DNA from 3 places in the Buttiauxella sp. AC038 genome. Region 3 is predicted to be linked to each of the others. Evidence: predicted binding sites of a transcription regulator. Region 3 holds the regulator's gene; each other region holds the start of a gene.
What was found. The regulator CRP, encoded in region 3, controls carbon source genes, mostly activating them, when cyclic AMP is high. The targets are predictions, from matches to a motif close to ATGTGANNNNNNTCACAT.
Positions count from the first base shown of each region.

Region 1: serC (3-phosphoserine/phosphohydroxythreonine transaminase) is a predicted target of CRP. The motif match lies at 6,123-6,140, and genes of this name have one in related genera.
Region 2: srlA (PTS glucitol/sorbitol transporter subunit IIC) is a predicted target of CRP. The motif match lies at 2,521-2,538, and genes of this name have one in related genera.

Region 1 covers NZ_CEEDCQ010000001.1:3,407,400-3,417,414, forward strand. Annotated here, with positions in the region: gene rpsA (30S ribosomal protein S1) at 1-1,572, opposite strand, end outside; gene cmk ((d)CMP kinase) at 1,768-2,454, opposite strand; gene loiP (metalloprotease LoiP) at 2,634-3,392, opposite strand; gene aroA (3-phosphoshikimate 1-carboxyvinyltransferase) at 3,578-4,861, opposite strand; gene serC (3-phosphoserine/phosphohydroxythreonine transaminase) at 4,940-6,025, opposite strand; gene AC0IXI_RS16345 (DUF421 domain-containing protein) at 6,186-6,878, opposite strand; gene ycaO (30S ribosomal protein S12 methylthiotransferase accessory factor YcaO) at 7,017-8,774, shown strand; gene focA (formate transporter FocA) at 9,181-10,015, shown strand, end outside.
Region 2 covers NZ_CEEDCQ010000001.1:1,026,232-1,036,246, reverse strand. Annotated here, with positions in the region: gene AC0IXI_RS04825 (metal ABC transporter permease) at 1-342, opposite strand, end outside; gene AC0IXI_RS04820 (metal ABC transporter ATP-binding protein) at 339-1,031, opposite strand; gene mltB (lytic murein transglycosylase B) at 1,290-2,363, opposite strand; gene srlA (PTS glucitol/sorbitol transporter subunit IIC) at 2,614-3,162, shown strand; partial or broken gene srlE (PTS glucitol/sorbitol transporter subunit IIB) at 3,172-4,136, shown strand; gene srlB (PTS glucitol/sorbitol transporter subunit IIA) at 4,145-4,507, shown strand; gene srlD (sorbitol-6-phosphate dehydrogenase) at 4,528-5,307, shown strand; gene gutM (transcriptional regulator GutM) at 5,399-5,758, shown strand; gene srlR (glucitol operon DNA-binding transcriptional repressor SrlR) at 5,827-6,600, shown strand; gene gutQ (arabinose-5-phosphate isomerase GutQ) at 6,593-7,558, shown strand; gene AC0IXI_RS04775 (Fic/DOC family protein) at 7,599-8,216, shown strand; gene AC0IXI_RS04770 (hypothetical protein) at 8,213-8,383, opposite strand; partial or broken gene AC0IXI_RS04765 (CBS domain-containing protein) at 8,452-8,933, shown strand; gene mutS (DNA mismatch repair protein MutS) at 9,081-10,015, shown strand, end outside.
Region 3 covers NZ_CEEDCQ010000001.1:402,437-412,451, forward strand. Annotated here, with positions in the region: gene AC0IXI_RS01850 (putative adenosine monophosphate-protein transferase Fic) at 1-29, shown strand, start outside; gene pabA (aminodeoxychorismate synthase component 2) at 63-626, shown strand; gene argD (bifunctional acetylornithine/succinyldiaminopimelate transaminase) at 727-1,947, shown strand; gene AC0IXI_RS01865 (YccS/YhfK family putative transporter) at 1,951-4,035, opposite strand; gene crp (cAMP-activated global transcriptional regulator CRP) at 4,225-4,857, opposite strand; gene AC0IXI_RS01875 (OsmC family protein) at 5,173-5,577, shown strand; gene AC0IXI_RS01880 (phosphoribulokinase) at 5,598-6,476, opposite strand; gene AC0IXI_RS01885 (YheU family protein) at 6,590-6,808, opposite strand; gene AC0IXI_RS01890 (hydrolase) at 6,810-7,826, opposite strand; gene AC0IXI_RS01895 (LysE family translocator) at 7,889-8,488, shown strand; gene AC0IXI_RS01900 (ABC transporter ATP-binding protein) at 8,523-10,015, opposite strand, start outside.

The DNA of each region.
Region 1 (10,015 bases), 3.0 Mb from region 3:
TTCGTCTTTAGCACGAACAGACAGGCTCACAACACGGTTTTTACGGTCAACGCCGGTGAATTTAGCTTCAACGTCGCCGCCTACGCTCAGAACCAGAGTTGCATCTTCAACGCGGTCACGGGAAGCTTCAGAAGCACGCAGGTAGCCTTCTACGCCATCTGCTAATTCAACTGTAGCACCTTTCGCGTCAACTGCTGTTACTTTACCAGTAACGATAGTACCTTTCTTGTTCAGTGCAACGTAGTTGTTGAACGGATCTTCTGCGAGTTGTTTAACACCCAGGGAGATACGCTCACGTTCTGCGTCAACTTGCAGAACCACAGCCGCGATTTCGTCGCCTTTCTTGTATTCACGAACTGCTTCTTCGCCTGCAACGTTCCAGGAGATATCAGACAGGTGAACCAGGCCGTCGATGCCACCGTCCAGGCCGATGAAGATACCGAAGTCAGTGATAGACTTGATTTTACCTTCAACGCGGTCGCCCTTGTTGTGGGTTTCAGCGAACAGCTGCCATGGGTTAGATTTGCACTGCTTCAGACCCAGGGAGATACGACGACGTTCTTCGTCGATATCCAGAACCATAACTTCCACTACATCACCAACGTTAACAACTTTGGATGGGTGGATGTTTTTGTTGGTCCAATCCATTTCGGAAACGTGAACCAGGCCTTCAACGCCTTCTTCGATTTCTACGAAGCAGCCGTAATCAGTCAGGTTAGTCACGCGACCAGTCAGTTTGGTACCTTCTGGATAACGCTTAGCGATTGCGACCCATGGATCTTCGCCCAGTTGTTTCAGACCCAGAGACACACGAGTACGCTCACGGTCGAACTTCAGTACTTTAACGGTAATTTCATCGCCAACATTCACGATTTCGCTTGGATGCTTAACGCGTTTCCATGCCATATCAGTGATGTGCAGCAGGCCGTCAACGCCGCCCAGATCAACGAATGCACCGTAGTCAGTAAGGTTCTTAACGATACCTTTAACTTCCATGCCTTCTTGCAGGTTTTCCAGCAGTTGATCACGTTCTGCGCTGTTTTCGGATTCGATAACTGCACGACGAGAAACAACAACGTTGTTACGCTTCTGGTCCAGCTTGATGACTTTGAACTCAAGCTCTTTGCCTTCCAGGTGCAGAGTGTCACGTACCGGACGAACATCTACCAGTGAACCTGGCAGGAACGCACGAATACCGTTCAGCTCTACAGTGAAGCCACCCTTAACTTTGCCGTTGATGATACCGACCACAGTTTCAGCTTCTTCGTAAGCTTTTTCCAGCGTGATCCAAGCTTCGTGACGCTTAGCTTTTTCACGGGACAGCAGAGTTTCGCCAAAGCCATCTTCAACAGCGTCCAGAGCAACATCAACTTCGTCACCAACCTGGATTTCCAGTTCGCCAGCAGCATTTTTGAACTGCTCAATCGGAATTGCAGATTCAGATTTCAGACCGGCGTCAACCAGTACTACGTCTTTATCGATAGAAACTACAACACCGCGAACGATGGAACCCGGACGGGTTTCGATTGTTTTAAGGGATTCTTCAAAGAGTTGAGCGAAAGATTCAGTCATGTTGTTAATCTTCAAGGTTCTTTAGTTTAACGTCCATTTAGCATCCCGCCGAATGGGGTTGTTTCACATACCCCGCCATTGGCTCCATGCCGACAGGGTTTAGGTTACAGGGGTAAAAATCTACCCGATATGTCAGGATACCACTATGGCAATATCATGACAAATATGACAAAACAGACACCAGCACAATATTGACTATTGAGCTGGTGTTAAAATTTTCTGCGCGTATGTCAGCGCTTGTTTGATGACTTCGTCAATTGACATGCTGGTTGAATCCAGCACCAACGCATCTGCGGCTGGCACTAACGGTGCTACTGCACGGTTACGGTCACGATCATCACGTTCTTTAATTTCTGCCAAAAGGCGCTCAAAGTTAACACTAAAGCCCTTCTCCTGCAACTGCAGCATACGCCTTTGGGCACGCTCTTCAGATGAGGCATCAAGGAAGATTTTTACCGGTGCATCAGGGAAAACGACTGTTCCCATATCACGTCCATCCGCTATTAAACCAGGCGCTTCCCTGAAAGCACGCTGGCGGCGTAATAACGCCTCACGGACACGGGGGAAAGCGGCAACCTGAGAAGCTGCATTTGCCACGTCCTGCGTACGGATTTCCGCGCTGACGTCTTCTCCTTCAAGAATGACTTCCAGCTCGCCATTGTTGGCAACAAAGCGCACATCAAGATGAGCCGCCAGTGGAACCAGGGCATCTTCAGATGTAACGTCAACCTGGTGATGCAAAGCCGCTAATGCAAGAACTCGATAAATTGCACCAGAATCAAGTAGATGCCATTGCAATGCTTCCGCCATGGCCTTACAGAGCGTACCTTTACCTGCGCCGCTTGGGCCATCAATCGTTATTACCGGGGCGGGTGCCGTCATCGTACTCTCCTCTCGCTGGAATTGCGGATCTAAAATATCAACGCCGCATATTATACGCCGCCAGATTACTGACCGTTATCTTTCCTGCCAATTATCGTAGTTAATGAGGCTGAGTGTAGAAGAATTGCGCAACTTGAGGTGGGGCTGGAAAAAACCAGCCCCAAATTCAGAGAGGTAGTTTATTTTTTATCTGCTGCTATGCGGTCACGGACATGTTGCGCACGTTCAGCTGATGGTGGATGTGAATCAAACATAGACTTCGATGTACCACCATCAACCGTTGCAAGCTTATCAAAACTGCTTGCCAGTCCTTGAGTATTGATTTTGCGTTTTTTTAGGAGATCATATGAGAAATCATCAGCCTCTGACTCTTCACTGCGCGAGAACGTCGCATTAACCGCCGCTTCGGCTAAATCACCAAGTTGTGACTGAGATAACTGTGATGCCACTCCGCTGGTTGCAGAAACTGCATCCTTGGCCGCCATAGTGGCATAGGCTGTTTGCAGTTTTTCCTTTGAATGACCCAAGGCTACGTGCCCCATTTCATGACCAAGAACACCTTCAACTTCGTTATCGGTCATCATGTCCATTAAGCCGCTGTAGACACGTACACAGCCGTTGGCCATCGCCCAGGCATTTATATCGCTGGTCAAATACACTTTATAATTTACTGGTGTACCGTCGACCTGATCCCCAAGGGCCTTGGCAATTTTGTTCAAGCGTTTGGCATATTTGCTGGATTTACCCGCGAGTTGGTTTTCACTATCTGCTTGTTTACAGGACTGGTTTGCCACTGACTTAACATCCGCATCGCTGAGTGTTGCGGCTTTGAAGGCCGACATTCCGGACGATACCAGTTTATCGCCATTCATGTTCTTACACGCTACCAAAGATCCCGCCATTAACACTGCCAATACTACCTTTTTGAAAGTCTTCATAGTTATCTTCCGTTGATGAGCTATACATGAAACAAATCATCGATTTGTTGATCAAATCGGACGTGAGATTAACAGTGGTACAAGCAGGTGCAATAAAAGCGGAGGTACGAAAACTGAGTTGATCTTATGCGGGATATTGAGAATTTACTCCGGCACTCAACGTTACCGGAGCAAATGGTGGTGCATTACTTGAGGGTGCTAATACGCGCTAACTGCTCAAAATAGTCCGGGAAAGTTTTCGCGGTACATTTCGGGTCAAGGATAGTTACTGGTGTGTCTGACAACGCCACCAGCGAGAAACACATCGCCATACGGTGATCGTTATAAGTGCCGATTTCAGCAACTTGCAGCTGAGCAGGTGGCGTCACAGTAATGTAATCTTCGCCCTCTTCCACCACCGCTCCGACTTTACGCAACTCTGTTGCCATCGCGCTCAGGCGGTCAGTCTCTTTCACACGCCAGTTATAAATATTACGCAGCGTGGTAGTGCCTTTGGCAAACAAGGCCGCCGTTGCGATTGTCATCGCAGCATCTGGAATATGGTTCATATCCATATCAATGGCGTTAAGTTCCCCGCGCTCACAGGAGATGAAATCATCGCCCCAGGTAATTTTTGCACCCATTTTTTCCAGCACATCAGCAAAGCGGATATCGCCTTGTACGCTGTTACGGCCAATACCCGTGACTTTTACCGTACCGCCTTTAATTGCACCAGCCGCGAGGAAGTAAGAAGCAGAAGAGGCATCGCCTTCCACCAGATACGCGCCCGGTGAAATGTACTGCTGGCCGCCACGAATAACAAAGCTGCGGTAATCACGGTTTTCGACTTCAACACCAAAAGTTTTCATCAGGTGTAGGGTGATATCGATATACGGTTTCGATACCAGCTCACCTTTAATGGTGATTTCGGTGTCGCTTGCCGCCAGTGGAGCAGTCATTAACAGCGCCGTCAGGAACTGGCTGGATACACTACCATCAACCGAAACCTGGCCGCCGCTAAAACCGCCACGCAAACGCAGCGGCGGGTAATTTTCCTGCTCCAGATAATCAATCTGAGCACCACCCTGACGTAATGCATCAACCAGATGGCCAATTGGACGTTCTTTCATGCGCGGTTCACCCGTCAGCACGATGTTATTGCTGCCCAGACACAGTGCTGCCGCCAGTGGACGCATCGCCGTACCTGCGTTTCCTAAGAACAGTTCCAGCTCGCCTGACGCTTGCAGTGGACCACCCATGCCAGTCACTTCGCAACGCGTGCGGTCAGCAGAGAGCGTATAGCTCACACCCAGTGCTTTCAGCGCGTTAAGCATATGACGCACATCGTCGCTATCCAGCAAATTAGTCAGTTCGGTGGTGCCATTAGCCAGCGCTGCCAGCAACAGAGCTCGGTTAGAGACACTTTTTGAACCAGGAAGATTAATTGTGCCGTCGACAAGGGCGATGGGTTGTAACGTCAGGGATTCCAGCATGGGGAAAATACTCTCAACTCAAACAGAATAAAACCCCGCGAAGCAAGTCGCGGGGAGAATAACAACGAGCAACGATTAACCGTGGCGACGTTCGAAGTCGACCATAAAATTGGTTAACGCTTGTACGCCTTCGAGCGGCATCGCATTGTAGATGGATGCGCGCATTCCACCCACAACACGGTGGCCCTTCAGTGCATGCAGACCAGCGGCAAACGACTCTTCCAGGAAGACTTTATCAAGTGCGCTATCAGCTAACTGGAACGGAATGTTCATGCGCGAACGGTTAGCTGAAGCAACATCGTTACGGTAGAAGTCGCTTTTATCGATAACACCATATAACAACTCAGCTTTTGCTTTGTTGATTTTGTCCATTACTTCGACGCCACCCTGCTCTTTCAGCCACTTAAATACCAGGCCGGAAAGATACCAGGCAAATGTAGGTGGGGTGTTAAACATGGAGTCGTTTTCGTTTAGCACGGTGTAGTCAAGAATTGACGGACACGCTTTATGCGCCTTGCCGAGCAAATCTTCACGCACAATAACTAACGTCAAACCCGCAGGACCAATGTTTTTCTGCGCGCCTGCGTAAATCACACCAAAGCGGCTGACATCCATTGGATGCGACAAAATAGAGGATGAGTAGTCAGCTACCACGACTTTATCGCCGAAATCCGGCGTTTCATGAGTCGCGATACCGTCAATAGTTTCATTCGGGCAATAGTGCAGGTAGGCACTGTTTTCAGAAACCTGCCACTCGCTCATCGGTTTGATGGCACGCAGGCCGTCGATGGTAACTTTGGCATCAATAACATTCGGAGTGCAGTATTTATGCGCTTCTTTTACAGCACTGCTCGCCCAGTAACCGCCATCAACATAATCAGCGGTAGTTTTGTCGCCCAGCAGGTTTAACGGTACACCAGCAAATTGGCCGCGACCGCCGCCGTGACAGAACAAAACTTTGTAGTTTGAGGGGATTTGCAGGAGATCACGAAAATCTTTTTCAGCTTCTTCAGCGACCTCAATAAACTCTTTACCACGATGGCTAATCTCCATTACGGAGGTGCCTAAGCCTTGCCAGTCGCAGAGTTCAAGTTGCGCACGACGAAGCACTTCAGCCGGCAGCATTGCCGGGCCGGAACTAAAATTGTATACCTGAGCCATTTCCCCTCACCACGCTTAAAGCAATAAGTTTTATCACGCTATCGGTTTTATCACTCAGATGCAGAGGCTGCAACGGTTAATCAGGCATGGCTGGGTAATGTGCGCAAAATCACACAACATAATCAACTAGTCGCTGAATTAAATGCCCGATAACCGCCCGTCACGTCACTCGCGTGGCGGTACAGGCTTTGACCCAGAACTTGTGTTCACAACGTGGGCAAGGCGTTTCATCCCCGGCATTAAGTGTCACCACTTCGCTGCAGTGAATACAGGCGTAATCTGCATCTTCAGGGAGTTTAACAAACCGTTCGCAGCAGGGTTCGGGTAAAATAGGTAACCCCGGCCTGACGAGTTTATCGGGGAAAAAGTAGACGCTGATTTGACCGTTAGTTTCCAGTATGGCGAGCCGTACCTGCCCAAGATGTTCAACACCCACCAATCGTAGTTCCATAAAGAACTCAAATTCAGTCATGTTTTGCGACTTCATTTTTTCCCAGGCAAACTCGCCTTCTTCAATCAGAACCGAAGGTTTGCCTTCAAGCAGGTTTTCAAGTTTTTCGCTGTGGCTCATCAACCACATCACCAGGCGATAAAGCAGCCCCAGCGTGACGAACACAATCAAGACGGGCAACATGGGGACATCATGATAAAACGCCACATCGCCTGCCGCAGAGCCGAGTGTCAGAATGATCAATACTTCAAATAGCGACATCTGCCGAACACCGCGCCGCCCCGTTATCTTCAAAAATAGAAATACCAATATAAAGGTGTAGAGACTGCGTAAAGCGACTTCCCAAAGAAAATCGAGGGGAACGTCATTTAATGCCATCCGCTGGAGATCAAAGGTCTTCATTTATACCGCCATAACAGTAGGTTACTGACAATAAGCATAGCCTGTTATGCTAGAGCCGCCTGCATGCTGCTGACGATGGCGTCAGTCTGCTAAAACCCGTATCATTGCGCGCTTTGCGTACGACAAAAGTGAAACCTCATGACTCAAACCTTTATTCCTGGCAAAGATGCCGCTCTGGAAGACTCCATCGCTCGCTTCCAGACCAAGCTCGCCGATCTTGGCTTTAATATAGAAGAAGCCTCCTGGTTAAACCCTGTACCGAACGTCTGGTCAGTGCATATCCGTGATAAAGACAGCGCGCTGTGCTTTACCAATGGTAAAGGCGCAACTAAAAAAGCTGCTTTAGCTTCAGCACTAGGTGAATATTTCGAACGTCTGTCGACTAACTATTTCTTTGCTGATTTCTGGTTGGGCAAAACCATCGCTAATGGCCCATTTGTGCATTATCCAAACGAGAAGTGGTTCCCAATCCCAGAAGATGAGCAACTGCCGGAAGGTATTCTCGACGATCGCCTGCGCGCGTTTTACGATCCAGAAAACGAAGTGACTGCAGGTATGCTTATCGACCTGCAATCAGGTAATGAAGAGCGTGGGATTTGCGCGCTGCCATTCACCCGCCAGTCAGATCAAGAAACCGTTTACATTCCGATGAACATTATCGGCAACCTGTACGTATCAAATGGAATGTCCGCAGGTAACACTGCCAATGAAGCGCGCGTTCAGGCACTTTCCGAAGTGTTCGAGCGCCACATCAAGAACCGTATTATTGCCGAAAGCATCAGCCTGCCAGAAATTCCACAAGAAGTGCTGGCTCGTTATCCGGGCGTGGTTGAGTCAATTGCTACCCTTGAAGCCGAAGGTTTCCCAATCTTCGCGTATGACGGTTCATTAGGCGGCAAATACCCCGTTATCTGTGTGGTGTTGTTCAACCCAGCTAACGGCACTTGCTTTGCATCGTTTGGTGCTCACCCTGATTTTGGTGTTGCGCTGGAACGTACCGTGACAGAACTGCTTCAGGGCCGCGGTCTGAAAGACCTGGATGTGTTTACTCCACCAACCTTTGACGACGAAGAAGTGGCTGAGCATGCAAACCTGGAAACTCACTTCATTGATTCCAGCGGTCTGATCTCCTGGGATATGTTCAAGCAAGATGCTGACTATCCATTTGTTGACTGGAGCTTCTCCGGCACAACAGAAGAAGAGTTCGCCACGTTGATGGCAATTTTTGATGCAGAAGACCAGGAAGTCTACATCGCTGATTATCAGCATCTGGATGTTTATGCTTGCCGCATCATCGTGCCAGGCATGTCCGATATTTACCCGGCTGAAGACCTGCTGCTCGCCAACAACAATATGGGCTATCACCTGCGCGATACGATTCTGGCTCTGCCGGGTAGCGAGTGGGAGAAACAAGATTATCTGGGCCTGATTTCTCAGTTAGATGAAGAAGGCCACGATGATTTCACCCGTGTGCGTGAATTACTGGGTCTGGCGACAGGTAAAGATAACGGTTGGTACACGCTGCGTATTGGCGAGTTGAAAGCCATGCTGGCTCTGGCTGGCGGCGATACCGAGCAGGCGCTTATCTGGACTGAATGGACGATGGAATTCAATGCATCTATTTTCAGCGCCGAACGTGCAAACTATTACCGTTGCCTGCAAACGTTACTGCTTTTAGCAATGGAAGAAGACCGCCAGCCGCTGCAATACCTGAATGCCTTCGTACGCATGTACGGTGCAGAAACTGTTGAAGCGGCGAGTGCTGCCCTGAGTGGCGAAGCTGCATTCTATGGCCTGCAAGCTGTAGATAGCGATTTAAAAGCCTTCCCTGCGCATCAGGCGCTGTTAAGCGCGTATGAAAAATTGCAACGCGCAAAAGCGGCATTTTGGAAATAAAGTAACAAAAAGAAACTCAAAGGTGCGTAAACCATAATGTTTACGCTATATTACGGGGCGATTTTTATCGCCCCGTGTATTTATTGGCAGCGTAATAATTTCACTTGTGACTCAATAGTTAAATATTGGTGAAATATTATTAAGTGAAACTACAAATAATGTTGCCAAATTACTGAAATACTCCATTCTAATTAATCAAACACAGGAGCTTCGAGGTTAAATATCAAATTACACTACAAACTTTAAACTTTATTTTTATCATAAAAATCAATAACCTGAACTGAAAAACAGCTAAACACCTGCTTTTTTCAGGCCTATAAGCTTGGCGAGATATGATCCATATCAAATTTTACTCTATAATGCTTTGTTAGTATCTCGTCGCCGAATTAAATAAGAGAGAGTTAGTGTGAAAGCTGACAACCCTTTTGATCTATTGCTCCCAGCTGCTATGGCGAAAGTTGCCGAAGATGCTGGCGTCTATAAAGCAACAAAACACCCGCTAACCACGTTTTATTTAGCGATAACCGCGGGTATGTTCATCTCGATTGCCTTTGTCTTTTACATCACTGCTACTACCGGTACTGCAACAATTCCGTTTGGTATTGCAAAACTGATTGGCGGTACTTGCTTCTCGTTAGGACTTATCCTGTGTGTCATCTGCGGTGCAGACCTTTTCACTTCTACAGTGTTAATCGTTGTTGCTAAAGCCAGTGGACGTATCACTTGGGGTCAGTTAGCCAAGAACTGGGTTAACGTTTATATCGGTAACCTGTGCGGCGCTTTGATGTTTGTGGTGTTGATTTGGTTGTCAGGCATGTATATGACAGCAAATGGTGCGTGGGGTCTGAATGTGCTTCAAACCGCGGACCACAAAATGCATCACACCTTTATTGAAGCTGTGTGCCTCGGTATTTTAGCTAACCTGATGGTCTGTCTGGCTGTCTGGATGAGCTACTCCGGTCGCAGTTTGATGGACAAGATGTTTGCTATGATCCTCCCGGTCGCCATGTTTGTTGCTAGTGGTTTTGAGCACAGTATCGCAAACATGTTCATGATCCCTATGGGTATCGTAGTACGCAACTTTGCAAGCCCGGAATTCTGGACCGCAGTTGGGTCGTCTCCGGACAATTTCACACACTTGACCGTGTTGAACTTCATCACCGATAACTTAATCCCCGTAACTATCGGGAACATCATCGGTGGTGGTTTACTGGTTGGGTTGACGTACTGGGTAATTTATC
Region 2 (10,015 bases), 620 kb from region 3:
CGTGACCCCCAACGCCAGCGAGCCAAGATAAAAACCGGCAAAACTGGCATCCTCTTTAAGATTGGTACGTGAACTCACAAGCCCTGAAATTAGCGCAACCAGCACGCCCGCAACAAAGCCGCCAATCCCCATCGCAACCAGCGACATACCCGCCAGTAAATACCCCACAGCAACGCCAGGCAAAATGGCGTGAGACAGTGCATCCCCCACCAGACTCATACGTCGTAAAAGTAAAAAGATCCCCAATGGGGCTGTACTTATCGATAGTGCAAGGCAGGCGACAAGTGCGCGTCGCATAAAGCCGTAAGCAATAAACGGTTCAAAGAAGAAGTGATAAATCATGCAGATAACGCCAAATTGATGCTTGATTTGCAGTAATGGGGCAGTACTTCAGCGGTATCGCCCCAATGGAAATGGTCTTGCGTGAGCAACAAAACCTGCGGGAAGTGCCTGCTAACGAGCTCGTTATCGTGCAGCACCGCCATAACTGTCTGGCCCGCCTGATGCATCTGGCAGATAAGCGTCATCAAAAAATCACTGGTTTGTGAATCAACGCCAGTAAAAGGCTCATCAAGCAATACTAATGGCGCGTTTTGTACCAGCAGGCGTGCAAACAGCATTCTTTGAAACTGGCCGCCGGAAAGCGCTTCGATGGGTTGCTTGCTTAATGTAGTAAGGCCAACACGCTCAATGGCATCGGCTACTCGCAGACGGATTTGGCGATTCAACGAGGAAAACAGACCTCGAGCGGGCCATGCTCCCATGCAAACCACATCGTAAACCGTGGTAGGAAACTGCCTTTCCATTTCTGCAAGTTGTGGCAGCCATGCAATACGTGGACGCCCCTCAGTAAAAGACAATTGCCCAGAAACGGGCGACTGTAACTTCAGGATCGTCTTGAGAAGGGTCGATTTCCCTGTGCCATTGGCACCGATGATGGCCGTCATACTGCCTTTCACAATATGGCCGGTTAATGGCGGTGTCACAGCCCTTCCCTGATAACCCAGTACTAGCTGATTTAGCGAGATCATGGCAGTGCTATCGCCCAGCGAATAGCCAGCCATAACCCAGCCAGCAGAATTAAGACCGCGCAAAATCGGACAGGCGCAGCCACTGTGAATAGTGTCCGTATAGGAAGCATTGCAGGAAAACCACTGAATTTGATTTGTTATAACATAACATAACATAAACCAAATCGAATGCGATGTAAATTCCTGATCGACGATCAGGAAAAACCTTCATAACAATCTGGGAAGCAAACCCCGCCTCAGAACAAGGCGGGGTGAAGATTACTGAACGCGAGCCAGCGCTACTGCCTGACCGAGCTGCCAGACCGCCATCGCATAATGCGTGCTGTGGTTATAACGCGTGATGGTGTAAAAGTTCGGCAAACCGTACCAGTACTGATAGCTATCGCCCATATCCAGGCGCAACAAGCTTGCTTCCTGGTGGTTGCCCAGAGAAGCAGTTGGGCTTAAACCAGACTCAGCGAGTGCGGAAACGGAATATTTAGTTTTAAAACCGTTCGCAAGCCCCGGCACCTGGCCGTTGGCAGGAACCGCAACCAAATCACCTTTCACCCAGCCATGGCCTTTGAAGTAGTTCGCTACACTGCCGATAGCATCTTCAGGGTCCCACAGGTTTACATGGCCATCACCGTTGAAATCCACCGCATATTCTTTAAAGGCCGAAGGCATAAACTGGCCGTAACCCATCGCCCCAGCGAATGAACCTTTCAAAGCCAGCGGGTCATCGCCTTCGTTACGCGCCATCAACAGGAAGGTTTCCAGTTCGCCAGAGAAGTATTGCGCACGACGAGGGTAGGCAAACGAGAGCGTAGCAAGTGCGTCGACAATCCGTGTTTTCCCCATCACACGGCCCCAACGTGTTTCAACACCAATAATGCCAACAATAATTTCTGGCGGCACGCCATAAACCTGGAAGGCGCGTTTTAGAGTGTCTTCATATTGATTCCAGAACGCGACACCATTTTGCACATTATCCGGGGTAATAAATTTGCCGCGATAGCGTAACCATGCACCGTTTGGACCTGCTGGTGGTGCAGTAGTCGGTGCCTGCTGGTCCATTAAACGCAAAACGTAATCCAGGCGTTTGGCCTGAGAAAGCACTTCGTGCAATTGCTGGCGGTCAAAACCATGCTTATTCACCATTTTATCGATGAATTTCTCAGCCTCCGGATTGTTAGCAAAATCCCCCGTCTGCATAAACACATCATGCTGCGGTTGCAACAAGAACCCCCCAGTAGGCGTGCCGGTTTGTTGAGGCTGAGTTTCTGTTTTCGGTTTGCTGCTACAAGCGGCGAGCAAAACAATAAGCGGAAGTAACGCGACGGAGTAACGCATGTGTTGGGATATCCATATAGCTAACGACGAGGTGTATTCCTTATGGTAAATCAAAATCAATAATCCGTGATCCCCCTTTCTAACTCCTTTCATTTCATCCGCGTAATTTTCAATGCAAACCCCACAATCTTTCAAATTAACAGTTTTATGTTTCATAATGAGATCTAAATAACATACCAGAAGGTTTCAAAGTGATTATTATGAACTGCCACTGAACGCAGAGTGAGCATTTATCCTTCAGGAGATAACAATGATCGACATGATTACCCATGGAGCTGAATGGTTTATTGGCCTGTTCCAAAAAGGGGGAGAAGTTTTTACCAGCATGGTGACCGGCATTCTTCCGCTGCTGATAAGCCTGCTGGTGATAATGAACGCGTTAATTAATTTCATCGGCCAACATCGCATCGAACGTATGGCCCAGCGCTGTGCCGGAAACCCGGTTTCCCGTTACCTGTTACTGCCCTGCATCGGTACGTTTGTGTTCTGCAACCCGATGACGTTAAGCCTGGGGCGCTTTATGCCCGAGAAGTACAAACCGAGCTATTACGCCGCCGCTTCATACAGTTGCCACTCAATGAATGGCCTTTTCCCTCACATCAATCCTGGCGAGTTGTTTGTGTATCTCGGGATCGCCAGTGGGCTGACCACGCTGGGTCTGCCACTCGGCCCACTCGCAGTGAGTTACCTGCTCGTCGGCCTGGTCACTAACTTCTTCCGTGGTTGGATAACCGACCTCACAACCTCGATTTTCGAGAAGAAAATGGGTATCGAACTTGAACGCCAGGTGCGACTTTAAGGAAAAATCATGACGCAAAATATTCGTATTGATAAAGGCCAGGGTGGTTGGGGCGGCCCGCTGATTCTTCCGGTCGAACCTGGAAAAAAATCGTCTATATCACCGCAGGAACTCGCCCGGCGATTATCGATAAACTGAGTGAAATGACTGGCTGGCAGGCGGTAGATGGCTTTAAAGAAGGCGAGCCGCCGGAAGCTGAAATCGGCGTGGCGGTGATCGACTGTGGCGGAACATTGCGCTGCGGGCTGTACCCGAAACGCCGCATACCCACCATCAATATTCATGCCACCGGAAAATCCGGGCCAATGGCGCAGTATATCGTTGAAGATATTTATGTTTCTGGTGTGCGAGAAGAAAACATCACTTGGGAGGCTGATGAAACGCAGCCCATCGCGAAAGCGCCGGTTCGTGACTACGACACCCGTAAAAAAATAACCGAACAAAGCGATGGTTTGCTGGCAAAAGTCGGCATGGGTATGGGCTCGGCTGTGGCGGTGCTGTTTCAGGCCGGGCGCGACACCATCGATACCGTGTTAAAAACCATCCTGCCGTTTATGGCGTTTGTCTCGGCGCTTATCGGCATCATCATGGCCTCAGGATTAGGCGACTGGATTGCTCACGGCCTGGCTCCGCTGGCCAACAACCCCATCGGGCTGATAACCCTGGCGCTCATTTGTTCGTTTCCGCTGCTCTCACCTTTCCTTGGCCCGGGGGCGGTCATCGCACAGGTGATTGGGGTATTGATTGGCGTACAAATTGGCCTCGGCCATATTCCCCCTCATCTGGCGCTGCCCGCGCTGTTTGCCATCAACGCGCAAGCAGCCTGTGACTTCATTCCGGTGGGTCTGTCTCTGGCTGAAGCCCGGCAGGATACGGTGCGTGTCGGCGTGCCATCGGTATTAGTCGGCCGCTTTTTAACGGGCGCGCCGACCGTCCTCATCGCCTGGTTAGTCTCCGGCTTTATCTATCAATAGGGTGAGTTATGCGAACTATCTATCAAACGACCATCACGTTCATCGGCCAGTCAGCTCGCGACGCGCTGGAGGACAACATGCTGATCACGTTTCGGGAAGGCGCTCCCGCCGATATTCAGGACTTCTGTTTTATTCACTGCCACGGCGCATTGAACGGCACGCTTGAACCCGGCATCAGTTTTGAACTCAATGGGCAGCATTACGATGTCACCGCTGTTGGCGATGTCGCCCAGCAGAACTTACAGGAACTGGGGCATATCACCCTGCGTTTCGACGGCGAAGCACGCGCCGAATACCCGGGAAACGTCCATGTTAACGGACCGCTACCCCAGAATATTGAAACCGGCTGCCAGTTGAAGTTTTTAGCTTAAATACATTAAAGGAGTAGAACATGAACCAAGTTGCCGTTGTCATTGGCGGAGGACAAACCCTCGGAGCATTTCTCGCCCATGGGCTTGCGAAGGAAGGTTACAAAATTGCCGTAGTGGATATCCAAAGCGAAAAAGCTGCCCGTGTCGCTCAAGAAATTAACGACCAGTACGGTACCGGTATGGCCTGGGGATTTGGTGCTGATGCCACCAGCGAACAGAGCGTAACCGCGCTGGCAAACGGGGTAGATGAGATTTTTGGCCAGGTTAATTTATTGGTGTATAGCGCCGGGATTGCCAAAGCCGCGTTTATTGGTGATTTCGCGCTGGGTGATTTTGACCGCTCGTTGCAAGTCAATCTGGTGGGCTATTTTCTGTGTGCCAAAGCGTTTTCAGCCCTGATGATTCGCGATTGTATCCATGGCCGCATCATCCAAATCAATTCAAAATCCGGGAAAGTGGGCAGTAAGCATAACTCCGGTTACAGCGCAGCAAAATTTGGCGGCGTAGGGCTGACACAATCTCTGGCGCTAGATTTAGCGGAATATGGCATTACCGTTCATGCCCTGATGCTCGGCAACCTGTTGAAATCGCCAATGTTTCAGTCATTACTGCCGCAATATGCCGAGAAACTGGGCATTGCGGCAGATGAGGTCGAGCAGTATTACATTGATAAAGTCCCGCTCAAGCGCGGGTGCGACTATCAGGATGTGCTGAATACTCTGCTGTTTTATGCCAGCGAAAAAGCATCGTACTGCACCGGTCAATCCATCAACATTACCGGCGGACAGGTGATGTTTTAACCGTTGATGTTTTAACCATTGATGTTTTAACACCACGGCTGGATAGCCGTATGGCAGCATACGCGCTATCCACCTCGTCAGAGAGAGAAAAATGACCAATGCACTTATTGCCGTCGCAGTTATCGCCTGGCTGAGTCAACTTGTTCTGGGCGGCTGGCAAATACGCCATTTCAATCGCTCGTTTGAAAAGCTATGCCAGAAAGGAGCCGTGGGTATTGGGCGCTCGGGGGCGCGCTTCAGGCCCCGCGTGGTGATTGCGCTGGCATTCGATGAACACCAAAATATCTGCGACAGTTTAATGATGAAAGGCATCACTATTTTTGCCAGGCCCTTACCTTTGTCACAAATACACGGGATGAACCGAAAGGAATTACAACCTGATGTGATCTTCCCCCATGATCGGAACTGTCAGAATGCTCTATCATTAGCGATTAAAGTGAAACATGGATAATTTCGTTTCGAACGATTATTGCTTGCGAAATTATCAAACTAAAAATTAGCGCAAGGTAATAAGAGCTTATGAAACCACGCCAGCGACAGGCCGCAATCCTGGAGTATCTGCAAAAACAAGGAAAAAGTTCCGTTGACGATCTCGCGCAATATTTTGCCACCACGGGCACCACTATCCGCAAAGATTTGGTGCTATTGGAAAATACCGGGACGGTTATCCGTACCTATGGCGGCGTAGTACTCAGCAAGGATGAACCCGATCCGCCTATCGACCACAAGACGTTAATTAACACCCATAAAAAACAACAAATCGCAGATGTGGCGGTGACATTCATCCACGATGGTGACTCGATTATTCTTGATGCCGGGAGCACGGTGCTGCAAATGGTTCCGCTCTTACAGCGCTTTAATAACATCACCGTCATGACCAACAGCCTTCATATTGTTAATGCGCTGTCAGAACTCGATAACGAGCAAACTATCCTGATGCCGGGTGGCACCTTCCGTAAAAAATCAGCCTCTTTTCATGGTCAACTGGCCGAAACCGCGTTTGAACAATTCAGCTTCGATAAACTGTTTATGGGCACCGATGGCATCGATCTCAATGCCGGCGTCACCACATTTAATGAGGTTTATACCGTCAGTAAAGCGATGTGCAATGCAGCGCGTCAGGTGATCCTCATGGCTGACTCATCTAAATTTGGTCGCAAGAGTCCGAACATTGTGTGTGGGCTGGACAGCGTCCACACCATTATTACCGACAGCGGCATCAGCGAGGCATTTTTGACGGCGTTACAGGAAAAGGGAATCAACGTGATTATTACCGAGGAAAAACATGACTGAACGCATGGTACGTATCGCGCGCGAAACGCTGGAATTAGAACTGTATGAAGCCAGCCGTTTATCAGACAGGCTGGGCGAACACTTCGTGAGTGCCGCCCGAGCAATGCTTGCCTGTGAAGGCAAAGTGATTGTTTCAGGGATGGGTAAATCAGGGCATATTGGTAAGAAAATTGCCGCAACGCTTGCCAGCACCGGCACCCCTGCTTTCTTCGTACATCCTGCGGAAGCCCTTCATGGCGATTTAGGGATGATTGAGAGCCGCGATATCATGCTGTTTATCTCCTATTCTGGCACGGCCAAAGAACTGGACTTAATCATCCCGCGCCTCCAGGAAAAAGCCGTCACCTTGATTGCCATTACGGGTAAACCCGACTCCCCGCTCGCCAACGCTGCGCTGGCGATACTCGATATCTCTGTTGAACGCGAAGCCTGCCCTATGCGCCTCGCCCCCACATCAAGCGCGGTGAATACCCTCATGATGGGTGACGCACTTGCCATGGCCGTTATGCAGGAACGAGGCTTTAATGAAGAAGACTTTGCTCGCTCCCATCCTGCTGGGGCTTTAGGGGCGCGCCTGTTAAACCGCGTGCATCACCTGATGCGCACAGGGGATCAGCTTCCAGCCGTCGCGGACACAGCAACAGTCATGGATGCCTTACTCGAACTGAGCCGCACAGGGCTGGGCCTGGTGTGCGTGACCAATACGCATCATCAGGTTGTGGGGGTGTTCACCGATGGCGATCTACGCCGTTGGCTGGTGGGGGGCGGCAAACTTGAAGCGGGCATTTGCGATGCAATGACCACTCAATGTTCCGTACTCCAGACCGAAACGCGAGCGGCTGAAGCCAAAGAAACACTCATGAATAAACGTATTAGTGCGGCACCTGTGGTCGATGAAACCGGTCAACTGGTTGGCGCGATTAACCTGCACGATTTCCACCAGGCGGGGATGATATAAACCCGAGTTTTCGATCCTTCTAATAACACAGGGCATCTCCATGAGCCGATACCATGTATCCAGTCGCGAAGGCCAGTATGAGAAAGACTCTGGTGAGCAGGTTTTGGCTAATAAACTGGGTATCGCTTCTTCTGATGAGATGGATGAGGCCGAACTTGTCCTGTTAGAACAACTCTACCAGTCCGTTTTTGAAGAACAATTCCCGGAAGGACAGCTCAGCGTAACCATGCTAAAAAGCTGGCATCGCCGCTGGTTAGGTAACATCTACGAGTGGGCTGGACAAGAAAGAGCGGTCAATATCAGCAAGGGCGGTTTTATGTTTGCCCCCTCAGCACAGTTGCCAAAACTGCTGAACGAGTTCAACACGAAGTATCTGGCTCAATACACGCCGTGTAGCGGCATGGACGAAGAACAGCTCATCACCGCCCTCGCCATCACCCATGTCGAGCTGATACTTATCCATCCATTCAGAGAGGGAAACGGGCGCCTGTCGCGACTGCTAGCCGACGTGATGGCCGTTCAGGGAGGATACAAACCGCTGGATTATCAAAGCTGGGAGCAAAACAAAACCCAGTATATCTCGGCTATCCATGCAGGCATATCAATGGACTACGAGCCGATGAGACACTGGGTCAGAGAAGCATTAAGAAAGGGTTAAACCGCAAGACGTAAATGAGCGAACTTTTTGCGCGTCGCTTCAAGGGAAGCTTCGATCTTCTCGGAGGACTGCCCTGTTTCAACAGCCGTAGATGTTGCTACCGAGCGAACGATGTCAGCGCGAGATGGCTTAGCGTAGCTTGCCTGAGTTTTTTTGTTGTTACTCATCATTACTCCTGAAAAGCAGAATCTGGGCTAAAAACATCGTTCAAACAGTATACCAAAATTATCAGATTAAGCCTCTAATAGATCTTGTATCCATGAGTGCGCCGCACTGCGTGGTAATCCTCACATCAAGCGCGGTGAATACCCTCATGATGGGTGACGCACTTGCCATGGCCGTTATGCAGGAACGAGGCTTTAATGAACTCGCTCCCATCCTGCTGGGGCTTTAGGGGTGCGCCTGTTAAACCGCGTACATCACCTGAGCCGCACAGGGTTGGGCCTGGTGTGCGTGACCAATACGCATCATCAGGTTGTGGGCGTATTCACCGATGGCGATCTACGCCGTTGGCTGGTGGGGGGCGGCAAACTTGAAGCGGGTATTTGCGATGCAATGACCACTCAATGTTCCGTACTCCAGACCGAAACGCGAGCGGCTGAAGCCAAAGAAACACTCATGAATAAACGTATTAGTGCGGCACCTGTGGTCGATGAAACCGGTCAACTGGTTGGCGCGATTAACCTGCACGATTTCCACCAGGCGGGGATGATATAAACCCGAGTTTTCGATCCGGCTCGTAACCTTTTCGATAAGATGTTAACCCCCTCCCCCATTGTGATACGCTTTGCCCCATTCTCGATCCTGACCAGAACACTCTGGATCGTTTCTTCATTTTATCGTGAAGTTGGTTAATAAAATCAAATGACTACTACTGAAAACCTCGACCACCACACCCCGATGATGCAGCAGTACCTGCGCCTGAAAGCTCAGCATCCTGAGATCCTGTTGTTCTATCGCATGGGAGACTTTTACGAGTTGTTTTATGACGATGCAAAACGTGCGTCGCAACTGCTCGATATCTCGCTGACTAAACGTGGTGCATCCGCAGGCGAACCGATTCCAATGGCGGGTGTTCCACATCACGCCATCGAAAACTATTTAGCCAAGCTTGTTAATCTGGGTGAGTCTGCAGCTATTTGCGAACAGATTGGTGACCCCGCCACCAGCAAAGGTCCGGTGGAGCGCAAAGTCGTGCGTATCGTTACGCCAGGCACTATCAGCGATGAAGCCCTGCTGCAAGAGCGCCAGGACAACCTGTTGGCGGCAATCTGGCAAGACGGGAAGGGTTTTGGTTATGCCACACTCGATATCAGCTCCGGGCGTTTTCGTCTGTCAGAGCCTGAAGATATCGAAACCATGGCTGCCGAACTCCAGCGCACCAATCCTGCTGAACTGCTGTATGCGGAAGATTTTGCCCAGACACGTTTGATTGAAGGCCGCCGTGGCTTGCGGCGTCGCCCGCTGTGGGAGTTTGAAATATCCACCGCACGCCAACAGTTGAATATGCAATTTGGTACCCGCGACCTGATTGGCTTTGGCGTTGAAAATGCCCATCACGCATTGTGTGCCGCAGGCTGCTTGTTACAGTACGTTAAAGATACGCAGCGCACTTCCCTGCCGCATATTCGCTCCGTCACCATGGACCGCCAGCAAGACAGCATCATTATGGATGCGGCAACGCGCCGTAATCTGGAGATAACCCAAAACCTGTCTGGTGGCTTTGAAAATACGCTCGCCTCAGTGTTGGACTGCACCGTGACTCCGATGGGTAGCCGCATGCTGAAACGCTGGCTGCA
Region 3 (10,015 bases):
TCGTGAGTGAAGCGCGCGAAAGCGAATAGAATAGCGCGGTTCTTTTTTACCCTGGAGCCGCGATGCTACTGCTTATCGACAATTACGACTCATTTACCTGGAACCTTTATCAATACTTTTGTGAATTAGGCGCAGAAGTGGTGGTGAAACGTAACGATGAGCTGACTCTTTCTGATATCAGTGCCCTGGCACCAGAAAAACTGGTCATCTCTCCTGGCCCTTGCACCCCCACCGAAGCCGGGATTTCACTTGCGGCGATTACTCATTTTGCCGGGCAGTTACCGATTCTCGGTGTCTGTCTTGGTCACCAGGCGATTGCTCAGGCGTTTGGTGCGAAGATTGTTCGCGCTGAAAAAGTGATGCATGGCAAAACATCAGCCATTACGCATAAGAATTCTGGCGTCTTCAATGGCCTGAACAACCCTCTCACCGTCACGCGTTATCACTCTTTGGTTATCGCTCCTGCCACGTTGCCTGCGTGCTTTGAAGTCACAGCATGGACTGATAAACAAGAAATTATGGGTATTCGCCATCGTGAGTTTGACCTGGAAGGTGTGCAGTTTCACCCGGAAAGCATTCTCAGCGAGCAGGGGCACCAGCTGTTAGCCAATTTCCTTAATCGTTGATTTTATATTGCCAGGTAATGATTTTTTATGCATATTTCATGATTATATTTTCATAATATCTTTCATGCGTTTTTATGCGTAAAAAGGGGATGGGCAATAAATGGCAACTGAACAATCAGCAATTACCCGCGCAACTTTCGATGAAGTTATTTTGCCGATTTATGCACCGGCAGAGTTTATCCCAGTAAAAGGCAAAGGTAGCCGCGTATGGGATCAACAAGGGAAAGAATATGTGGATTTCGCAGGTGGGATTGCTGTTACTGCGCTAGGTCACTGCCATCCAGCTTTAGTTGAAGCGCTAAAAAGCCAGGGTGAAACGCTATGGCATACCAGTAATGTTTTCACCAATGAGCCCGCTCTACGACTTGGCCGCAAGCTGATTGACGCCACTTTTGCTGAACGCGTGCTGTTTATGAACTCTGGCACCGAAGCGAATGAAACAGCCTTTAAATTGGCTCGCTACTACGCTTCGACCCGCCATAGCCCGTATAAAACAAAGATTATCGCTTTCCATAACGCCTTCCATGGTCGTTCTCTGTTTACTGTTTCAGTGGGTGGGCAACCGAAGTATTCCGATGGTTTTGGCCCGAAACCAGCTGACATCATTCATGTGCCATTTAATGATTTGCATGCGGTAAAAGCCGTGATGGACGACCATACCTGCGCGGTCGTGGTCGAACCGATTCAGGGTGAGGGTGGCGTTACGGCGGCAACGCCAGAGTTCTTGCAAGGCTTGCGTGACCTTTGTGATGAGCACAAAGCCTTATTGGTATTTGATGAAGTGCAGTGTGGTATGGGGCGCATCGGCGAGTTGTTCGCCTATATGCATTACGGTGTGACGCCAGATATTTTGACCAGCGCGAAGGCTCTTGGCGGTGGCTTCCCGGTCAGCGTGATGCTGACGACTCAGGAAATTGCTTCGGCGTTTCATGTCGGTACACACGGTTCAACCTACGGCGGCAATCCTCTGGCCTGCGCAGTCGCGGGCGCGGCGTTTGATATCATCAACACGCCTGAAGTGCTGAATGGCGTCACGGAAAAACGCCAGCAATTCGTCAAGCATTTGCAACAAATCGACGAGCAGTTCGACGTGTTCAGCGATATTCGCGGCATGGGTTTATTGATTGGTGCCGAGCTAAAGCCACAATACAAAGGGCGCGCGCGTGAATTTTTGTATGCGGCAGCACAGGAAGGCGTGATGGTTTTGAACGCCGGGCCAGATGTGATGCGTTTTGCCCCGGCGTTGATTGTGGAAAGTGCCGATATCGCTGACGGTATGGCGCGCTTTGCCAAAGCCGTTGCGAAGATCGTTAACGGATAATCATCAATCTGAGCGCCGCAGGCGGCTCAGCCAGATTCCGTGATGTGGCCGTTGACGCCATGCAACCGAAGATATGGTATGCATGGTGCTGAGATGGCCCAGTATCCTCTGCAAATGCTGTTCCATCGTACTTAATGGCCCGTTTGGAAGCCCTTCTAGCGGGTCCAGAATATTCGCATCATTGGTTTCCCCAGGCCCATCATACTGAAGCCGCTGTTGGCATCGTTGCAGCGCAATTTCACATGACTGCAAATAGCGCTGGGCAAGATCTGGCGTCAACATATTGTGTTCGCGAGCCAAAGTCGTCATTGCGTTAATATGCTCGACAATAAACTGACTGTGCGTCACCCACAGTTTCATATCCGCCAGATAATGCGAATTAAACCCAGGTTCCTGCATCGCCTGGTTCAGGGAGTTAAACAGGGCGTTATGTGCCTGGTTGACCTTCATACGTTCATAAGCGAGCGGCGTTGGTTCGGGGTCATTACTGAGAATCAGGCGAATTGCATTTTGATCCCTTTCCAACGCATCGTGGGCGTTCTGGCGTAACAAGCCACTCTGCCATTGTGGCCACAGCCACACCATGCCGCCAAAGGCTATCAAGCAGCCTAGCAACGTATCTATCAGGCGAGGGACGATATACTGCTCGGCACTTAATGTTATCAATTGCAGGGTATAAACGGCGGTCACCGTAAAGCCTATCGTCGCCCAGCCGTAGCTTTTGCGAATAAACAGATAGCTCACCAGCGTAATGACCAGCATCGCGCCCAGAGCAATGCTTTTCGGGAAGTGGAAGTGAAGCGCAATACCTGCAATGGCAAGGCCTGCAATGGTGCCCGCCGAACGGTGGAGAATACGAACTCGTGTGGCACCGTAGCCGTTTTGCGTCACGAACATTACCGTCATTAAAATCCAGTAGGGCTTGGGCAGATGTAAAAATGCACCCAACAGACTGGCTATCGTGAGCATCACACCCAATCTTGCTGCGTTGCGAAGCGCCGCTGACTTCAACGATAAATAACTTTTCAATGCCGCCCACAGTGGCAAACGGCGTTGCCGGTCTTCCATTAAATCACGGACATACAGCGGGCGTTGGGTGCGTAGCACGCGAGCGATACGGCTGAAGTGGTAATGGCAAAATTGCCCAACCGGGTTATCTGGATTCTGACGGGCGATTTTCTCAAGGGCGTCGATCTGTTTTTCCATCGTAAAACGCTGTGGATAACGATGGTAAAGAATGTCGTCAGCCAGTACGCGTAAGCGCGCCGCGATGGTCTGAGCATTCCATCTAATAACCGCTTCTGCATGGCTTTGCTCGACGAGCTTCTGAACTTCAGCTGGTTGGTGAAGGCTTACCGAGATGTGCTCTTGCAAATCCAGTGCTACCTGGAATGCACGTAGCAAACGCTTGTAGCCGTTTTGCTGGTTTGCCGCCAGCATATGAAGCTGTTGGTAGCATTGGGTAATGAGATCCACCGCTTTTTGCTGACGAGCCAGCAGAGGAGGGAGCGCTTTTTCCGGATCGGTATGTTGAGTCAGCATGCCGTATTTTGCTTCACAGTAATCTGCCAACTGCCGATAGAGCAGGCTCAATGATTCCCGCAGCGGCTGCTCGCGCCACATCCAGAACCAAAACCAGTTAAATACGCCGTACCAAATCGTACCGGAGACATACAGCACCATCGGTTTCCAAATCGGCATATTTCCGGCCATGCTGAGTGTAAATATGGCAGCAATGAGTGATGCGGGAAGCAGACGAGCGTGCAAGGAACTGATTTCTGCCGTGACCCCAAGCAAGAGCGCCATCACGACCAATATCACCGGCAACGGTACGGAGGTATAAAGTAATAAAAGCTGCATGATCAGACTGCTGATGGCAAAAAGGCTGCCGCCAACAATCAGACGTTTGAAGAAGCGCTTATGTGGAGTATCAAGGCCCGCAATATTGCAACAGGCAGGAACTAACGAGAAAAGCAGGCCAGACTGGAGATCGCCGACGAGCAAACCTACTGCCACCGGAAGGCACAGCACCAGCGTTTGCCGCAGTGCGTAGTTAACTTCAGGATGGTAGATCAGCCGTCGCCACATTTGCTCGTCATACTTCAAGTTGCAGGGTTGTTGGTTGTACTCAGTCACACCAGTCACTTACTTTAGTAAGCTCCTGGGGATTCCTGAGCTTACCGCCTACCTGCAACATGAATTATTTAGAGCAAGTGAGGGAAGTGTAGAGACAAAAAAGGCGTGTTATGAAGCAACACGCCATTTTTTAGACGGAGATTAACGAGTGCCGTATACGACGATCGTTTTACCGTGAGCGGAGATCAGATTTTGATCTTCCAGCATTTTCAAGATACGACCAACAGTTTCGCGAGAGCAACCCACGATCTGACCGATTTCCTGACGGGTAATTTTAATCTGCATACCGTCTGGGTGGGTCATTGCATCAGGTTGTTTAGCCAGGTTCAGCAGCGTCTGCGCGATACGACCAGTCACATCCAGGAATGCCAGATTACCCACTTTCTCAGATGTAACTTGCAGACGGCTAGCCATTTGTGAAGACAGGCGCATCAGAATATCTGGGTTGACCTGGATCAGCTGGCGGAATTTTTTATAAGAAATTTCAGCCACTTCACAGGCACTTTTAGCACGAACCCAGGCACTACGTTCCTGACCTTCTTCGAACAGCCCTAACTCACCAATGAAATCGCCCTGATTTAGATAGGAGAGGATCATTTCCTTGCCCTCTTCATCTTTAATCAGAACAGCCACAGAGCCCTTGACGATGTAATACAGCGTCTCTGCTTTCTCACCTTGGTGAATGAGTGTGCTCTTCGATGGATACTTATGAATGTGGCAATGGGACAAGAACCATTCGAGAGTCGGGTCTGTTTGCGGTTTGCCAAGCACCATGCGCGGTTATCCTCTGTTTTATAACTGGCTACCAACGACAGGACGCTAAACATCCTGTCTGGCGTTGCAAGTAATTAGAATATTCCCCACCTTGGGGAGATGGCATGCAAGTCATTCTTGCTGCCTGTAATTAGTGATGTCCTCTGCATACATGCATTACGTCAATGTATCGATGTAGCATCTGGATTGTTTTAGCATAGCTTTTGGCAAGTGTCTCCTGTTGTCTCGTTTCAGCTTGACGCATGTCGCCTTCCGTTGCCAGATTTGCTGAATCTGCGTACTCTGAAAGGTAATTTTTCTACAGGAGTAAGCAGCATGCAGGCACGAGTGAAATGGGTTGAAGGGTTTACCTTCCTGGGCGAGTCCGCTTCAGGGCACCAGATCCTTATGGATGGCAATTCTGGTGATAAAGCACCAAGCCCAATGGAAATGGTGCTGATGTCCGTTGGCGGTTGCAGTGCAATTGACGTAGTTTCTATTTTGCAAAAAGGCCGCTACGCCGTGACCGACTGCGAAGTGAAATTGACCTCTGAGCGCCGTGAAGAGGCTCCGCGTTTGTTTACGCACATCAATCTGCATTTCATCGTGACAGGCAAAGAGCTAAAAGATGCTGCAGTTTCCCGCGCAGTAGACCTCTCTGCTGAGAAATACTGCTCTGTAGCACTGATGCTTGAAAAAGCGGTCAACGTTACTCATAGCTATGAAGTGATTGATGCTTAGTGTGTAAAACAGGGCGGTGATTAGCCGCCCTGATTAATGTTTCGCCCTTCCGCCAGTCGCTTAACGAGCGGCGTCATAATTAATTCCATTGCCAGACCCATTTTGCCGCCCGGCACCACCAAAGTATTGATGTGGGAAATAAACGACCCTTGCAGCATGGCAAGCAAATACGGGAAGTCGATGTCATCCAGCCCGCGAAAATGAATCACCACAAAACTTTCATCCAGAGAAGGGATGCCGCGAGCCGCAAATGGGTTAGACGTATCAACAGTTGGAACGCGCTGGAAGTTGATATGGGTGCGGGAGAATTGCGGTGTGATGTAATTGATATAGTCGTCCATAGAACGAACCACAGAATCCATTACCGCTTCTCGGGAATGCCCGCGCTCGCTGGTATCGCGCACTAACTTTTGTATCCACTCCAGGTTCACAATCGGTACTACACCAACCAGCAAATCGACGGCCTTAGCCACATCGTGCTGTGGCGTAACTACACCGCCGTGCAAACCTTCATAAAACAAAACATCAGTGGGTTCTGGCAATGGTTGCCATGGCGTGAAGGTTCCGGGGATTTGGTTCCAGGGTACGGCTTCATCGTAAGTATGTAGATACTTGCGTGACTTACCCTGCCCGGTTCTGCCGTACTCAATGAACGTCTGTTCAAGCAAACCAAAGTCATTGGCTTCCGGGCCGAAATAGCTGATATGGCGCCCCAGGTCGCGTGCTTTACGAATAGCCATATCCATTTCAGGACGAGTGAAACGATGGAAACTGTCACCTTCGACTTCCGCTGCACGTAAATTGAGTTGCTGGAAGATTTTACGGAAGGCAAGGCTGGTTGTTGTCGTTCCCGCGCCGCTGGAACCTGTTACGGCAATAACCGGATGTTTGGCTGACATAAGGCAACAACTCCATGGGTGATAGCAAGTGTGTGTAAGTAAGGGCTGGTCCTCACCCTCAGGGAGATAGCTGGGTGAGGGTGGTTTTATTATGCAGTATAGAAGTTAAACGCTTAGCCGCGAAACTGCCCGCGAGCCATAATATTTACCGTTTCATGGAGTTCCGACCATACCAGCACAGCCTCACCACTTTGCAGCTGGCGCTTAACATCGGCCACTTTCTGCTCCAGTGAACGCTCTTGTTCACCATAATCGGTGCCTTCGCGTAATACAAAGGATTCAATCAGATTATCAAGCGTTTCGGGAGGCAGATCTTGCCAGGGAATCATCATATTACTGGTCCAAAAATTGAGACAGCCACTGCGGGATACGTTGCTCAAGCCACATTTCAGGGCGCCGTAACGTGCCACCCACAAACCCAACATGCCCACCGTATCGCGTGAGTTGATACTCGATATTGGCAGGTAAGATAGCTTTATCGGGGATCACATGGTGATCCATAAACGGGTCATCTTTTGCGTGGATGATGAGCGTCGGCGTTTTGATTTGTGGCAGCAGCGGCATAGCGCTGCACTGGCGGTAATAATCGATAGCGTCAGCAAAGCCGTGAATTTTTGAGGTAATCAAATCGTCAAACTCGCGCAGACGACGCATTCCTTTAAGCTGACGCATATCTACCGGGAGTGTGCCCGGATAGCTTCTTAACTTACGTGCGGCATTCTTCTTCAGCAGATTTAAAAGATAGTGCTGATAAACGCGTGAGAAGCCTTTTTCGATATGTGCGCTGCAATGTTCAAGCATCAGAGGGGCTGAAACCACTACACCGGCCTGAAGCGTACAATCGGCACCTTGTTTTGCCATCAGGCAGGCGAGCATGTTGCCGCCGAGAGAAAAACCGACCGCCGCCGTTGGCACTTTGCCATAACGGGTACTGAGCCAGTTAAGGAAGTAACTTCCATCTTCCGTTTCACCGGAGTGGTAGATACGCTTCATGCGATTAGGTACACCACTGCAACCACGGAAATGCATTACCACGCCTAACCAGCCTTGCTTGCTGGCGGCCTCGATTAAACCGTGAGCGTATGGGCTGTGCAGGCTACCTTCGAGTCCATGAAAAACGACTAACCGTGGTTTATGCATTGCCTGGCGCGGGTCCTCGCTCCAGGCAAGATCGACAAAATCCCCGTCTGGCATGTCAAGACGCTGCCAGTGAGGTTTGAAATTGAGGCGACGGCGAATCAAACGCGGAAGCATGGTTTGCAGGTGTGGATTACTCACACCCTTCAACGGACGAAATTGCTCATCTTCTTCGTGATTAAAATTCAATACTGCGGGACTTGTCGTAGCCATATCACACTGTTAGTTTCATTTAGTTTGCTAATTAACTTTACGGGGTGTGGAACACCCATTTCATGGAAACGCTTTTTTTCTCAATGCTGGGCTTTCTCTGGGTTGCTGCTATCACACCTGGCCCAAACAATATGCTACTCACTTCATCCGGGGCGAATTACGGATTCCTGCGCACCATACCATTGATGATAGGCATTATGCTGGGAATGCAATGCATTCTATTGCTGGTGGCGTTTGGCGTCGGTAGCTTAATCCTTTTATATCCAGCTTTGCACCTTATCCTGAAGATTGCCGGGAGTGTTTACCTATTATGGCTGGCCTGGAAAATCGGCTCCGCAACCTATGAAAAACTGGAAACGGATGCACCGCCACCTGAACCGATTCCTTTCTGGCAGGGCGGTTTATTACAGGTTATCAACCCTAAAGCATGGTTGATGGCGCTAGGCGCAGTAGCAAGTTTCAGCCTTGCAGGTTCCCAGTATCTGCACTCGGTTGTGTTAATCAGTATTGGTATTGCACTGGTTAACATTGTCGCAGGCATCATCTGGATTGCCTTTGGCAGCATGATTGGCACATTGCTTCGTAGCCGCCGCGCCTGGACAATCTTCAACGTATTTATGGGATTGCTGACGGCTGCGTGCGTGCTGCTGATTTGGCATTGAGTCGTTTGGCCTCACTTTTAGTGAGGCCAAATAGTCATTCGGCCTGCATCATCTGTTCTAACTGATCATGCGCATCAAGCCATTCCATCTCACATTCTTCCAGAGCTGACTTCACTTTCACCTGAGTTTGCAGGCATTCGGTCATTTCTGCTTTGCGACTTTGGTCGTAAATGGCGCTGTCAGCCAGCTTTTCTTCGACTTGAGCAAGCTGCACATTTAACTTTTCCATCTGCTTTTCAAGCGTGGTGATTTGCTTACGCAATGGTTGAGTTAGCGTGCGTAATTCGGCTTCGCGGCGTTTTTGGTCTTTACGTGCCTGGGCGCTGTTGGCGTTATCTTTCGCGGAATCGTCGGGCTGGTTTTCCTGCTTTTGCAGATCCACAAGCCACTGTTGATAATCTTCCAGATCGCCATCAAACGCTTCCACTTTGCCATCGTGAACCAGGTAGAGATCGTCGGTAGTTGAACGCAACAGGTGACGGTCGTGCGATACCACAACCAGCGCGCCTTCGAAATCAATCAACGCTTCGGTCAGCGCTTGACGCATGTCGAGATCAAGGTGGTTGGTCGGTTCATCGAGCAGCAGCAGGTTGGGGCGCTGCCACACAACCAATGCCAGAACCAGACGCGCTTTTTCACCACCAGAGAAGCGAGCTGTTTGCTCGGTGACTTTATCGCCCCGGAAGCCGAAACCGCCGAGATAATCACGCAACTGCTGTTCAGACTCTTTCGGTGCGATACGTGCAAGATGTTGAAGTGGGGATTCGTCAGCGCGTAAATATTCCAACTGATGCTGAGCGAAGTAGCCTAGCTTGATGCCTTTTGCCAAGCCGATATCACCCTGCAACGGTTTGATTTCTTCCGCCAGCAGTTTGATAAGCGTTGATTTACCAGCACCGTTGCGACCGAGCAAACCAATGCGCGAGCCAGGCACCAGATTCAGTTTGATGGAATCAAGGATCACTCGCTCGCCATAACCAGCACTGACTTTTTCCATTCGCAATAGCGGATTCGGCAAGCTTTCTGGCTCGCGGAAACTGAAGTGGAACGGGTTGTCGACGTGTGCCGGCGCAATCAATTCCATGCGCTCGAGCATCTTCACCCGGCTCTGCGCTTGTTTTGCTTTGCTGGCTTTGGCTTTGAAACGATCGATAAAGCTTTGCAAGTGAGCAACACGCTCCTGCTGGCTTTCATACATCGACTGCTGCTGAGCAAGGCGCGTCGCGCGTTGGCCTTCAAACGAAGAGTAGTTGCCGGTGTATTCAAACATCGACTCTTGTTCGATATGAATAATTTTGCCCACCACCGGGTCAAGGAAGTCACGGTCGTGAGAAATCAGAATCAATGTGCCCTGATAACTTTTCAGCCAGCGCTCAAGCCAGATTACGGCGTCTAAATCCAGGTGGTTGGTTGGTTCATCAAGCAGAAGTAAATCTGAGCGGCAGATCAGTGCTTGTGCCAGGTTCAGGCGCATACGCCAGCCACCGGAAAAATCACTGACCGGGCGTTCAAGTTGTTCATTGCTGA